One region of the Staphylococcus sp. GDH8C109P genome, then DNA from elsewhere that is predicted to be linked to it. Evidence: riboswitches for the same ligand, from Rfam matches in the RefSeq annotation. Region 1 holds a riboswitch; each other region holds the start of a gene.
The links. A riboswitch is a leader RNA that binds a small molecule or an ion and turns the genes downstream of it on or off. The one in region 1 is predicted to bind thiamine pyrophosphate.
Positions count from the first base shown of each region.

Region 2: linked by a shared signal. The riboswitch ahead of KA867_RS04550 (thiamine phosphate synthase) and the one ahead of KA867_RS09845 (3-oxoacyl-ACP reductase) in region 1 are both predicted to bind thiamine pyrophosphate.
Region 3: linked by a shared signal. The riboswitch ahead of KA867_RS10560 (ECF transporter S component) and the one ahead of KA867_RS09845 (3-oxoacyl-ACP reductase) in region 1 are both predicted to bind thiamine pyrophosphate.
Region 4: linked by a shared signal. The riboswitch ahead of tenA (thiaminase II) and the one ahead of KA867_RS09845 (3-oxoacyl-ACP reductase) in region 1 are both predicted to bind thiamine pyrophosphate.

Region 1 covers NZ_JAESMX010000019.1:39,681-42,874, reverse strand. The annotation lists gene KA867_RS09850 (LLM class flavin-dependent oxidoreductase) at 1-638, opposite strand, end outside; gene KA867_RS09845 (3-oxoacyl-ACP reductase) at 658-1,410, opposite strand; TPP riboswitch at 1,518-1,616, opposite strand; gene rpsP (30S ribosomal protein S16) at 1,820-2,086, shown strand; gene rimM (ribosome maturation factor RimM) at 2,488-2,994, shown strand; gene trmD (tRNA (guanosine(37)-N1)-methyltransferase TrmD) at 2,994-3,194, shown strand, end outside.
Region 2 covers NZ_JAESMX010000009.1:594,875-598,068, reverse strand. The annotation lists gene xylB (xylulokinase) at 1-1,160, shown strand, start outside; TPP riboswitch at 1,313-1,426, shown strand; gene KA867_RS04550 (thiamine phosphate synthase) at 1,501-2,088, shown strand; gene thiS (sulfur carrier protein ThiS) at 2,133-2,333, shown strand; gene KA867_RS04540 (thiazole synthase) at 2,335-3,102, shown strand; gene KA867_RS04535 (ThiF family adenylyltransferase) at 3,102-3,194, shown strand, end outside.
Region 3 covers NZ_JAESMX010000019.1:193,943-197,136, reverse strand. The annotation lists gene KA867_RS10565 (ABC transporter ATP-binding protein) at 1-553, opposite strand, end outside; gene KA867_RS10560 (ECF transporter S component) at 566-1,141, opposite strand; TPP riboswitch at 1,216-1,317, opposite strand; gene graF (glycopeptide resistance-associated protein GraF) at 1,806-1,940, opposite strand; gene auxA (lipoteichoic acid stability factor AuxA) at 2,180-3,194, shown strand, end outside.
Region 4 covers NZ_JAESMX010000023.1:23,594-26,787, forward strand. The annotation lists gene thiD (bifunctional hydroxymethylpyrimidine kinase/phosphomethylpyrimidine kinase) at 1-707, opposite strand, end outside; gene tenA (thiaminase II) at 700-1,389, opposite strand; TPP riboswitch at 1,470-1,567, opposite strand; gene KA867_RS11950 (transglycosylase family protein) at 1,865-2,566, opposite strand; gene KA867_RS11955 (single-stranded DNA-binding protein) at 3,012-3,194, opposite strand, start outside.

The sequences.
Region 1 (3,194 bases):
GGTTTGCCTTGTAAGCTGCTTGGTGTTGTTAAAGGCCCTTGTACTTTGAAGTGTTCTCCTTCATGATTGATCGCATGGATATGATTCGCATTGATTAGAATATCATGCACCTTTTCATGTATAAAATCTTCTAAGCTCCAAGATGTTAATAATTGATTCATGACACATGCAAATTCATCTGCTTTTTTATAACGTTCTTGATGTGCAGGTAAATGAGACATGCTATGATTTGCAGCTTCTAAATCTGTCATAGACGTTACTAAATTCCAACCTGCACGTCCTTGACTCATATGATCAAGACTCAATAATTGTCTTGCAGCAGTAAAAGGATTCGAAAATGTACTTGAGATAGTCGCAACAAGGCCTATATTTTGTGTTACTTGTGCTATTGCTGCTAAATTCATTAATGGATCAAACCAAAAAGCTGGCATATCATTATCCGTTTTTGCAGGAAAAGATTGATTATCAGCAAAAAATATAGCATCCAGCAAGCCTTGTTCTGCTAGTCGAGCTAGCGATTGATAATAATCGATATCGCCGATTCGTTCAATACTAGAATCTTGCATACGCCATGCAGCTTGGTGATGGCCACAACCGTAAATTAATACACCTATATTGAGATGTTGATCGTGTGTCATAATTGATGCCCTCCATATTTTAATTCATTGTTAAGCCACCATCTACGGTAATATTTTGTCCGGTGATACCATTAGCCTGATCGGAAACTAAAAATGTCACCATGTTAGCTACATCTTGTGGTGTTGTAACTTTATGTAATGGCGTAGTTTGTTCGATTAAATCAAACACTTCATCCGTAGTGACAGCACTAGCGTCTGTAGTTTTTAATAAGCCACCAGAAACGACATTAGCTTTGATACCATATTGACCTAGTTCGGCAGCGATATTTCTAGTGAAACCGATTAAACTTGACTTAGCGGTAGTATATTCGTGATAGGGTACAACAGGATTTTGGTATAAATTCGTTCCGATAGATATAATGGTACCTGATTTGTGCTTAATAAATTGATCAATAACGCTTTGCGTTACATTAAAAGCACCTTTGAGTGTACCGTCAATTTGTTGTTGATAATCTGACCAGCTTAAGTCTTTAAATGATTTTTGACTAGAAGGATCAAATTTAAATCCTATAAGCGCATTATTCACAACAGCATCTATTTTTCCAAAATAATTAGTAGCTTCCGTGATTAATTGATCAACTTGTGTTCTGTCAGTGACATCAGCGCGGATCGCAATTGCACGCGCGTGACCAATTTCGTCCACAACTTTTTCTGCTAATGCTTTATTTTGAAAATAATTGATAATTACATTATGTCCTTGCTTAGCTAAAGTTTTTGCTATTGATGCACCTAATCCTCTACTGCTACCAGTTATAAGTATTGTTTTAGTCATCATTTCACTCCTAGAATTATTTATTAAATAAAAAAATACACAACCTCCGTGAGAGAAGTTGTGTACTAAAAATCTACAATCTATAAGTAAGATATTAAAATAGCTTTGTCATTTTTGTAACACTTCCCTCCGCTAGTACGGACTAGATCAGGTTCAAAGGGTTTGAGTAAACTCATCTCAGTTAAAAAACACCCCTAGTGCATTTCATATTTAATTTATTCTCAATTTATAGTGTTTAATGATTAATGTCAAGTTTACGTCGAAATCAGAAGCTATATTGATACAATTAATTGTTTAAGAGTAGAAATATAAAATGGTAAAGAAGAAACTCTTTACAAACTTCTAAATAACTGTTAATATTATTTCTTGTAGAAAATAAAAATTAGAACAATCAAAGGAGAGAATATAAATGGCAGTTAAATTACGTTTAACACGTTTAGGCTCAAAAAGAAATCCATTCTATCGTATCGTAGCAGCAGATGCTCGTGCGCCACGTGATGGTCGTAACATCGAACAAATCGGAACTTATAATCCAAATAATGTAAATGCTCCAGAAGTTAAAATTGATGAAGAGTTAGCATTAAAATGGTTAAAAAATGGTGCTAAACCAACAGATACTGTACACAATATCTTATCAAGAGAAGGTATCTTGAAAAAATTTGACGATCAAAAATAATTGTCATCATTTACACATATTAAATTTATAAAAGGAGAGGCGTAGAAATCTCAGTGATTTAAAATGATTTCATCGTCTCATCTCCGCATGGATGACTAAGGTAAAACGTTTACCATAGCACATGTCAATATAATGATAAGAGGCTGAGACAATACATTTGTCCCAGCCTTTTAAATTACCAAATGAGTGAAAACTTATATAAATGATCAGAAACATTTTAGCGCACGTTCACTAATTAATAAGATTGTTTAAAAAAGTAATTTAGAATAATCAATACAACATTTTACCACGTAACGTATAGTGAAGACTTATAATAATTAAAACAATTCATGTTATAATTAGTTTAATCAAAAATGTAAAAAACGAATTTCAATGATATATACATTATCGGAGGAGCTTAAATGAAAGTAGAAATAGGTAAAATTATCAACACACATGGTATAAAAGGCGAAATCAAAGTCCAATCTCACTCAGATTTTACAGATATTCGCTTTCAACCAGGTGAAATTGTGATGATAGAACGTCAAAATGAACCAACAATAGAATTGAAAGTTGCGACATATCGTATGCATAAAGGGTTGCACATGTTGACTTTTGAAGGAATCAATAATATTAATGATATTGAACATTTAAAAGGGGAGATACTTTTACAAGAACGCGACCATGAAGAAATTGAATTGGGTGAACATGAATATTATTACTCAGATATTATTGGTTGTACCGTATTCGATGAAAAAGAAACGCCTATTGGACGCGTGATAGAAATTTTTGAAACGGGTGCGAATGATGTATGGGTTGTCAAAGGTGATAAAGAATATCTTATACCATATATAGAAGATGTTGTTAAACATATAGATGTTGAAGGTAGACGTATTGATATTACGCCTATGGAAGGACTGTTGGAATAATGAAGATAGATTATTTAACTTTGTTCCCTCAAATGTTTGATGGCGTATTAAATCAATCGATTTTAAAAAGAGCACAAGATAAGGAAATGCTACAAGTCAATACTGTCGATTTTAGAAGTTTCGCTGAAAATAAACATAATCAAGTAGACGACTATCCATTTGGCGGTGGACAAGGTATGGTGCTCAAACCAGAACCTATA
Region 2 (3,194 bases), on a different contig from region 1:
GTGAACAAATAAAACAACAATTTGGTGAATATGTCATGGATAATCCTGTTTTAGAAGGTTTTACATTAACGAAGTTGTTATGGGTTAAAGAAAATGAACCATTGATTTGGTCTGAAGCAAATGTATTTTTACTGCCTAAAGATTATGTGAGATTTAAATTCACAGATACGATAAATATGGAATATTCTGATGGATCAAGCACATTGTTAATGGATATAGCACATAAGTGTTGGAATAAAAATATTTGTGAATATTATGGTGTATACCAACTTTGTCCAAATTTAATTGAATCACAAGATTTTGTAGGGTACCTTAATAATTCAGTTGCAGATGAATTAGGTTTAGATAAAGATGTCGCAGTATATGCTGGAGGTGGTGACAATGCCTGTGGTGCATTAGGCGCAGGTGTTATTAGTGAGGGCGATACACTATGTAGTATTGGTACTTCTGGTGTTATATTAGCGTGTGATTCTGAGAATACAGGGACTTATGGTCACAATATACATCATTTTAATCATGTGCTCCCTCAAAAATCTTATGCAATGGGTGTTATATTAGCTGCAGGCGATAGTTTAAAATGGTTTCAAAAAAACATTATGCCAAGTTTAACTTATAGTCAAATTTTGGATGAAGCTAAACAATCTTCTCTGGGGAGTAATGGTTTAATATATGCGCCATATTTATCAGGAGAACGTACACCCCATGGTGATAGTCACATTAGAGGAAGTTTTATTGGGTTAAGTCATATGCATACTAATAAAGATATGGCTCGTGCTGTGATTGAAGGCATCACTTTTGCATTATATGAATCTTTCTATTATTTACGTGAAAACGATAAAAAAATTAAAGAAATAATTTCTATTGGTGGAGGAGCTAAAAGTGATTTTTGGCTTCAGTTACAAGCAGATATCTTTAACGCAAAAGTATATAAATTAAAACATGAAGAAGGACCGAGTATGGGTGCAGCGATGATAGCAGCAAAAGGTGTAGGGTGGTTTAATGATGTCGCTGAAATGGTTCAACAATTTATTCAATACGATAAAGTATTTGAACCCAGTTTAGAACATCATAAGCAATATATGAAATATTTTGCAATATACAAAAAAACTTACGATGAGACTAAAGAAATAACAAAGGAATTATTAAAAATATCTCACTAAAGTTATGATATAGTAGCAATCATGCATGATTTGTACATGATATTTCCTAGAAAATAATAAGCTAAAAATATATAAGGTTGAAATAATACAGTTTTTACGTTAAGTTAAACATGAATTAAATGTAAAATTCACATTAATTAAATAGAGCTAAGTTTAACCACTGGAAGTGCCTTTATGTTAAAAAGGCTGAGACTAGCGTGAGACGCTAGAATTCCTTGAACCTGATCCAGTTTGTACTGGCGTAGGAAAAGTGGCGTTATAAACCATATTTGTCCGTTCACATTAACGTTATTTTTCCTATTTGGAAAAATAACGTTTTTTTATTTTAGGAGTGATTATTATGATTATTGCGATTACCAGTTATCATAAATTAACCAAGCAAGGTTGCATTAATTATTGCGAAATTGAACCTTATATAGATTACCTAATCGTCAGATCACCGATGTGTACTTCTGAGACGATAGAATGGATAAATCAACTAAAGCAACAGCATTTTCCGAAAGATAAAATTATTATTCACAGTGATTATCATGTTCTCCAATCTTGCGACTTATCACGTATACATTTTAGAGAAAGTGATGAACAAATTCATGCTTTGAAATCATATTGTTCAGACATAAAAATAAGTATGTCTACACACAGTCGCCAGGCGATTCAATATGCAGAAGAATTAAATTTAGATTTTGTACTTTATGGGCACGTATTTGAAACCAAGTCTAAAAAAGGGTTAGCACCTAAATCGTTAACTGAAATCAATGAGGCATTGAAAACTGATATTCCTGTAGTCGCATTAGGCGGCATTAATTTAAAAACGATGTCTCATTTACCTAAGGGGTTTCAAGGTATCGCAGGTATTTCAATATTTAATCACTCAATAAAAACAGTACAAGCCTTACACAAAGCATGGTTAAATTATGAAGCAACATAGTTTAATCATTTACTTATCAATAAGTGAGAAAGGAATGAATCATGATGCATTGCGTTATTAATGGTGATAATTTCACATTTGAAAATCCTTTGAATATACAAGAAATATTGCAGACACTCGGTTTAGACGAAAAGAGAGTAATTGTTGAACATAATAAAAAATTAATTAAACAAAACCAATTTCAAGATTATATCGTTAATGATAAAGATTGTTTAGAATTATTAGAATTTGTAGGAGGCGGATAAAATGTTTAAAATAGGAAAATTTGAATTCAATTCAAGATTGTTATTAGGTACAGGTAAATTTGAAACAGAAGCCATTCAAAAGGAAGCTATAGATGCATCTGAAACAGAGGTTTTAACTTTTGCAGTGCGTCGAATGAACTTATATGATGAGAAATTACCTAATCCTTTAGCAAAAGTTGACTTATCAAACTTTGTTACTTTTCCTAATACTGCTGGTGCAACATCAGCGGAGGAAGCAATAAGAATTGCAGAAATTGCTAATCACGCCAATCTTTGTGACATGATTAAAGTTGAAGTGATAGGTGACCAGGAAACCTTACTACCCGATCCTTTAGAAACATATGAGGCATGCAAAGTTTTACTCGAAAAAGGTTATACAGTGTGTCCTTATATTTCAAATGATGTTGTACTTGCTAAACGTCTAGAAGAATTAGGTGTGCATGCAATTATGCCGCTAGCTTCACCTATTGGTACTGGAAGAGGAATAAATAATCCTTTAAATCTACGTTATATTATTGAACGCGCTAAGGTACCTGTAATAGTTGATGCAGGTGTAGGATCACCAAAAGATGCATGTCATGCTATGGAATTAGGTGCCGATGCCATTCTATTAAACACAGCAGTTTCTAGTGCGAAAGATCCAGGGAAAATGGCCGAAGCTATGAAATTGGGCATTCAAGCAGGTAGAATGAGTTATCAAGCAGGAAGAATACCAGTTAAGTATACAGCTCAAGCTTCAAGTCCAACAGAAGGAATCGGATTTTTATGATGGAAAGGTATTCCCGTCAAATACGTTATAAGAACTTTGGAAGAAATGGTCAGCGTAAATTGGAACAAACACACGTGATGATTGTAGGAGCT
Region 3 (3,194 bases), 150 kb from region 1:
CAACTATGATAACAGTTTTGTCTTGCCATAGGGCTTTAATCTTATTCCATAAATCTTCTGTTGATGCTACATCTAACATCGCAGTTGGTTCATCTAAAAATAAAGTGTCGGCTTGCTGCAATAATGTTTCTGCAATAGCTAATTTTTGTTTCATACCGCCACTTAAATTATTGATATATTGGTCTTTATTTACGTTTAAATCGACAGCGTCGAGTGCTGTTTCAATTAAGGCATCCATTTTGTGTCGTGGTGTTTGTAGGTTTTCTAGGACAAAAGCGAGTTCTTCATATACTTTTGGCATACAGAACTGACTATCAGGCTCTTGAAAAATAACACCACAATCATGATCAATCTCTAATTTATCGTATTTTATCGGTAAATCAATGAGATTTGGTACGATACCACTTAAAACATTTAGTAGCGTACTTTTACCTGAACCAGAAGGGCCGAGTATAAGCACTTTTTCTTTATCTTTAATATGAAGTGATAAATTGTCGAATATTTTCTTTTGTCCATTTGGGTATTTTAGACGTAGATTTTCAGTGACTATCAACGTTTATGCTCCTTATAAATTGTCATAATCTTTTTGTGTTGCAGGTCTGAATAATTTAGTTACGCCAGTTTGATCTAATATTTTCACAATATAATATGACAATAATCCAGCCACAACAATACCACTAATTAATCTAAATACGATATAAAGTGTTAAGTTCCAACCTGCAATTTCTCCTAAATAACCATAAGCAAAATCAAGAGGGAGTGTCGCAACAGATGCTAAAAATCCTGCTAACATAGCTACCATTGCCGAACGTGATTTGTATCTAAAAATAGCGAAAATAATTTCGCATGCTAATCCTTGAAGTAGCGCATAGACCATTGTGGGAATATCAAATCTTCCCATTACAATCGTTTCACCTGCACCTGCTGCAAATTCAGCTAAGATGGCAATACCAGCTTTTGGTATGATTAAGTATGCAACAATTGCAGCCATAAACCACGCACCGTATGTTAATTCTTCTAAGTGAAGCCCAGAAACCTGCACTGCTTTATATACTAAAGTCCAAATATTATAAACAATTGCAAAAACAACAGCTATAAGTACGGTTACTAAAATTTCTGATAGTTTTAAACCTTTTGACATAAATTCTCCTCCAATAAAAAAACGCACAACCATCTAGAAGTTGCGCGTTAAATATAGGCATACGGATACCAAAAACATATCACGATACACTTTCCTACGCTAGTTTAATCTAGATCAGGTTCAAAGGGTTTGAGGGTATACCTCATCTCAGTCACAAAACACCCCTAGTGCGAATATTAATTTTTAATTTTAACTATAATGTATGACTTTTAATTCGTTATGTCAAGGTCTATTCACGTTGAAATTAATATTTATAAACTAAATCGTCCAACATAATATAAGGTTAAATATAGCGCATTAGCTTAATAAATATGATGATATGGCTGTGTGGTTTTTGGTAGTTAAAAATTGTTTTGTTGATCATTAGAAATGATATAAAATTATTAAGGTAGATTACCTATCATGATAAATGCTAGGTGGTGTTTAATTTATGCTGAAGTTTTTCTATTGTTTGAATGCATCATTGCTGGGATATTGTATCGTTTGGCACCTAGGTAAGATGTTATGAGTGACTAGTGACTCGGATTATGTAGAGCATATCTTCAGGCAAACATGCACGGTAAAAAACGACATGATATCAAATAAAGGACTAATCCGTTTTTACAAACAGATTAGTCCTTTATGTTAAATAACAATGCGCATTTAGAAATCACAAACGTATATTTTAATCTAAAGTATCTTGAATATTTTTTTTCGTTTCTTCAGTGCTCTCTTCAGCAGATTCTTTCTTATCTTTTAATTTATCTTCAGCTTCTTTTGCTTTTTCAGCTGCTTTTTTATTTAATTCTTCTTTACTCATAGTTAAACACTCCTTCAATATTCAAATTACTTATGTTTTCAATATACCACTTCATTTAAAAAGTAAACAATAAAGATGTAACGGGTTATATTTCTTTGAATTTAAAATATTTGTTTAATTCATTATATTTGGTGGAAACTTGACTGTACAACTATTTTCTATCATACTATAGACTTATTTATTGATTTATTAAAGACAAGAACTAAATGTTAATATATAATAACTTTGAGGTGAATGGTATGTCTTTTTTAAAGAAACACGCTGAGATATTATATAGTTATATAATAGGCATCGTTTCGCTCTTCACAGGTCTCATCATTTTAATAAATTTATCTATGATCCATGACTTAAAGGACAAAGGTAAAATTGAATTACATATTCATAATGTTTGGGATTTTATAAATGCATTTTTTGCAGAAATCATAAGAGTTATGAGTAATTATATAGGGAATTTCCCAGTTATAAGTGCAGTGTTAATTATTTTATTTGGTATTGCAGTTATCCTACTTGGATTCACCCTATTAAGAACAACAAGATATGATTATGATGTTTCAATCTTCTTCTTAGTTACTGGAATACTGTTTTTCATTATAACACTTATTTTAATGACACAAGTTTATAGTTTTTTTGCCATCATTTTTATCATCCCATTTGTGATTCATATTGGGTATATTGTATATAAAGATGAATTAAATCCAAATCATAGAAAATATCATTATTTATTGATTATTTTCAGTTATGGCATAAGCTATTTAATTACACAAATCGTGTTATATGGAAGAATAGATAGTGACGAAATCATACCTATTGATATTTTGAGCGTAAATTCATTCTTTTTATTGATGTGGTTATTAGGTCAAATGTCAATTTGGAATTTCTTGTTTTTAAGAAGGGCACTACCTTTAACAAAACAAGAGTTAGGTGAAGAAGAACCTGAATTATCGAGAACAAGCAAAGGTACAGTTACAAACCAAACGAAAGAACATTTGAAAAGTTTACAAGATAAGACAACTGAGTTTACTCGAAAAACACGTAGAAGTGTTGATATTCAAAAATTAAGAGATAAAAAAGACAAATTTATCGAAAAATGGAAGAATATTATTGATATTCAAGAGGATGATATACCAAATTGGATGAAAATACCAAAATGGGTTAAATCAGCTTATGTAGAAATATTTTGTGGTGTTGTATTATTATTCTTTACAATCATAGAATTTAATAATAGAAATGCATTATTTGTTTCAGGTAATTGGG
Region 4 (3,194 bases), on a different contig from region 1:
TGAACTGCATCAAACATAGATTTACCTTTTGCTAACTCTGCGGTAATAACGGCTGAAAAAGTACATCCTGTACCATGTGTATGTTTTGTATCGTATCTTGGTTCATCAAAAGTATATACATCATCTTGTGTAAATAAATAATCTATAGATTTATTTTCATCATTTGAATGTCCACCTTTTATAACTACACCTTTGCTACCAATTTCATTGATAAATATTTTGCCAGCTTGATAAATCGATTGTTGATCATTAATAGTAATGCCTGTAATTTCCTCAGCTTCTGGTAAATTAGGTGTCGCTATTGTAGCATGAGGCAATAAAATGTTTTGTAAGTTAGCTTTGGCATCATCATTCATTAGTGAATCACCACTTTTCGCTAACATAACCGGATCAATTACATAAGGAATATCATCGTATTTTTTTAAATATGTTTGAATAATCTCCATCATTTCTTTCGATGCAATCATACCCGTTTTCAAAGCATGTGGCAGTTCATCGGAAAATATACTTTCCATTTGCTCTGCTAACCATGTTGAATCTAGATTATGAATGTGTTGTACGCCTTTCGTATTTTGGGCCACAATACTAGTTATTGCAGCCATACCATATACGCCACATGCGTGAAATGATTTCAAATCTGCCATGACACCTGCGCCACCTGTAGGGTCTGTTCCTGCAATCGTTAATGCTATTTTAGGTTTATTCATTCGTTTGACCTCCATATAACCAATTTTCTTGTATATAAGCCATATTAAAGAAATTTCGTTCATGTATCGTACTTTGTAAGAAACAAGATTTTATTGCCCTTCTTTCTTCAATAGAAATATTTTGAGTTAACTGGTCCATTAAACCATCGAAAATATTTACCAATTCATCCATTTCTGTACTATAAAATTCAAACCATTTTGCTAAAATTGAATCTTTATTTAGTTCATTATCTTTCAAGGCTTCGTTAGCAATTACCTGATACACATACGGACATGGCGCCATTGCTGCAATTGTATATGCAGCATTTTCTTTTGAATAAGCATTGAAATACATATGTTTGATATAATGGTCTCCACTTGGTGGCCAAACTTTTTCTTGGACGATTTCATCATAGTTTTCTTGTACGTATGCCGCTAATATTTCATGTGCTTCTACTTCACCATCAACGATAAATTGGATTTGTTCTACTAAAAATTGGACTTCTTCCAATCTATTCATTTTTGGTATTAGCAATGCATATATATTTGCAAATTCCTTTAAATACGAAGCATCTGCTCTTAAATAAAATTTCAAAGCTTCGTTAGAAATCGTACCGTGTAACATTTCTTGAATAAATGAATCATTATAAATATCCTCAATAATTGGTTTTGATGCTTCTTTTAATTCCTGTGAAAATAGCAAATTTAGCCCTCCTAATTAAAAAAACTACATCCCCGTAAGAATGTAGTTTATTAATAAATATATTAGAGCAATTTCCCAAATATTAATGAACGCTACTTTCCTACGTTGGTCTTAACCAAATCAGGTTATAAGGGTCTGAATTTCTCATCTCAGCCATAAGGCTCCCCTAGTAGTTTTTATGTTGTATTTATATAAAACATATCAAAGTATACCACCTATTGCAATAAAATGGTTTATAGCAACTAAGACCAATTGATAAAAAAATTTAGCAAAAGAGAATTTATGGTGTGAATTTACTCCAAACAGTAATACAGAAATATGATTTAATTGCCACTTATGTACTTCCGATATTTGCAATAGAAAAAATGAGTTAAGCCCTAAGTTTACCTGAGCTATTTTCTATATAATAAAAAAGCTAAGACAATTAAATTGTCTTAGCTTTGTATAATAAAATAATTTGTTACATATTATTTTATTATGCAGTAACCCATTGTGAAGCGCCAACTTCGTCATATAATTTTTGAGCTGCAGCATCTTGAACTGATTCTGGTGCGTTAGCTGCTGGTTGACCTTGATATTCAGCTGGAGCTACTGAATCCCATGTACTTTGTAAGAATTGGAACTTACCTGAAGCACCTGATGATGGGTTTGTAGCATGAATATCGCCACCTGATTCACGTTGCGCGATTTGTTGTAAGTGTGCATTCACACCTGATGAACTATTTGAAGCTTCATTTGAACTTGATGATTGAGTTGAAGCTTTTGTAGTTGCTTCTTGTTGTGGTTGTTGTGTTTGTTCAGTTTGTGGAGCAGCTTGTTGAGCTGGTTGCTCAGTTTGTGCTTCTTGTGCTGGTTGTTCAGTTTGTGTTTGTTGAGGTTGTTCAACAGAAGTTGTTTGTTCTGATGAAACATCTTCACTAGAACCTCCACCAAAACTCCATGACCATGTTTGACCATCTGATTCAAAATTATAGTTTGTACCATTGAAATTAAAATTATAGTTATATGCACCCTCTTGTACAGGTGATGCATTTAATTGTTCTGGATTAGATTGTGCTAAGTTTGCTAATTCTGCTTTGTCTACACCTTGTTCAGCTGCGTCTGCTGAGTTTCCTGCTGCGAATCCTGTTACGCCTAAGCCTACTGCTAATGTTGAAGCTAATACTGTTTTTTTCATTTTTAAAAATTCCTCCTATAAGGTAAATAATTTTTTCGTTATGATTAATTTGCAAGTACAACTATAACATCTAAAAAACAGTAGCAGGTTACAGTCAAATAAAAAAGTACACCTTTTCTTTACACGGGGATTACATTTTCAAAATAGTACAAAAGCATAACTTTTCACTTCAAAAACTGCTATGAAAGTTTATACTAGTAATAATAAAAATTATGTTGTGTAATAATATTGTAATTTATCTGATTATTCTGTATTGTATTAGCCTGAATTTCAGCTTTTTTTAATACTGGATATGTTTTCGATAGAGTATGTATATTAGCTATTCCTATTGAATCATTCTTGAATAAATAGGAATAGCCTGATAGAAGTATAATTAAATAGTAGGATTAAATGTATATTAGATTTGATGGGTTAAATTAACGGGGAGTTGGGAATGCCTGAAACTTTATACAATTTCATAAATATCGTTTTCCTCTATATGAAATTTATTAATAAGTTCTTGATTTGGGACTATTGGAAGTGGATCAAAAAGTGCTTCATCTTCATTTTTAGAGCGTGGGGACATAAATTTAATAGTTTCAATAAAAACTTCTGATACAAAATGCATCTGTCCTTCTTTTTCAAATTT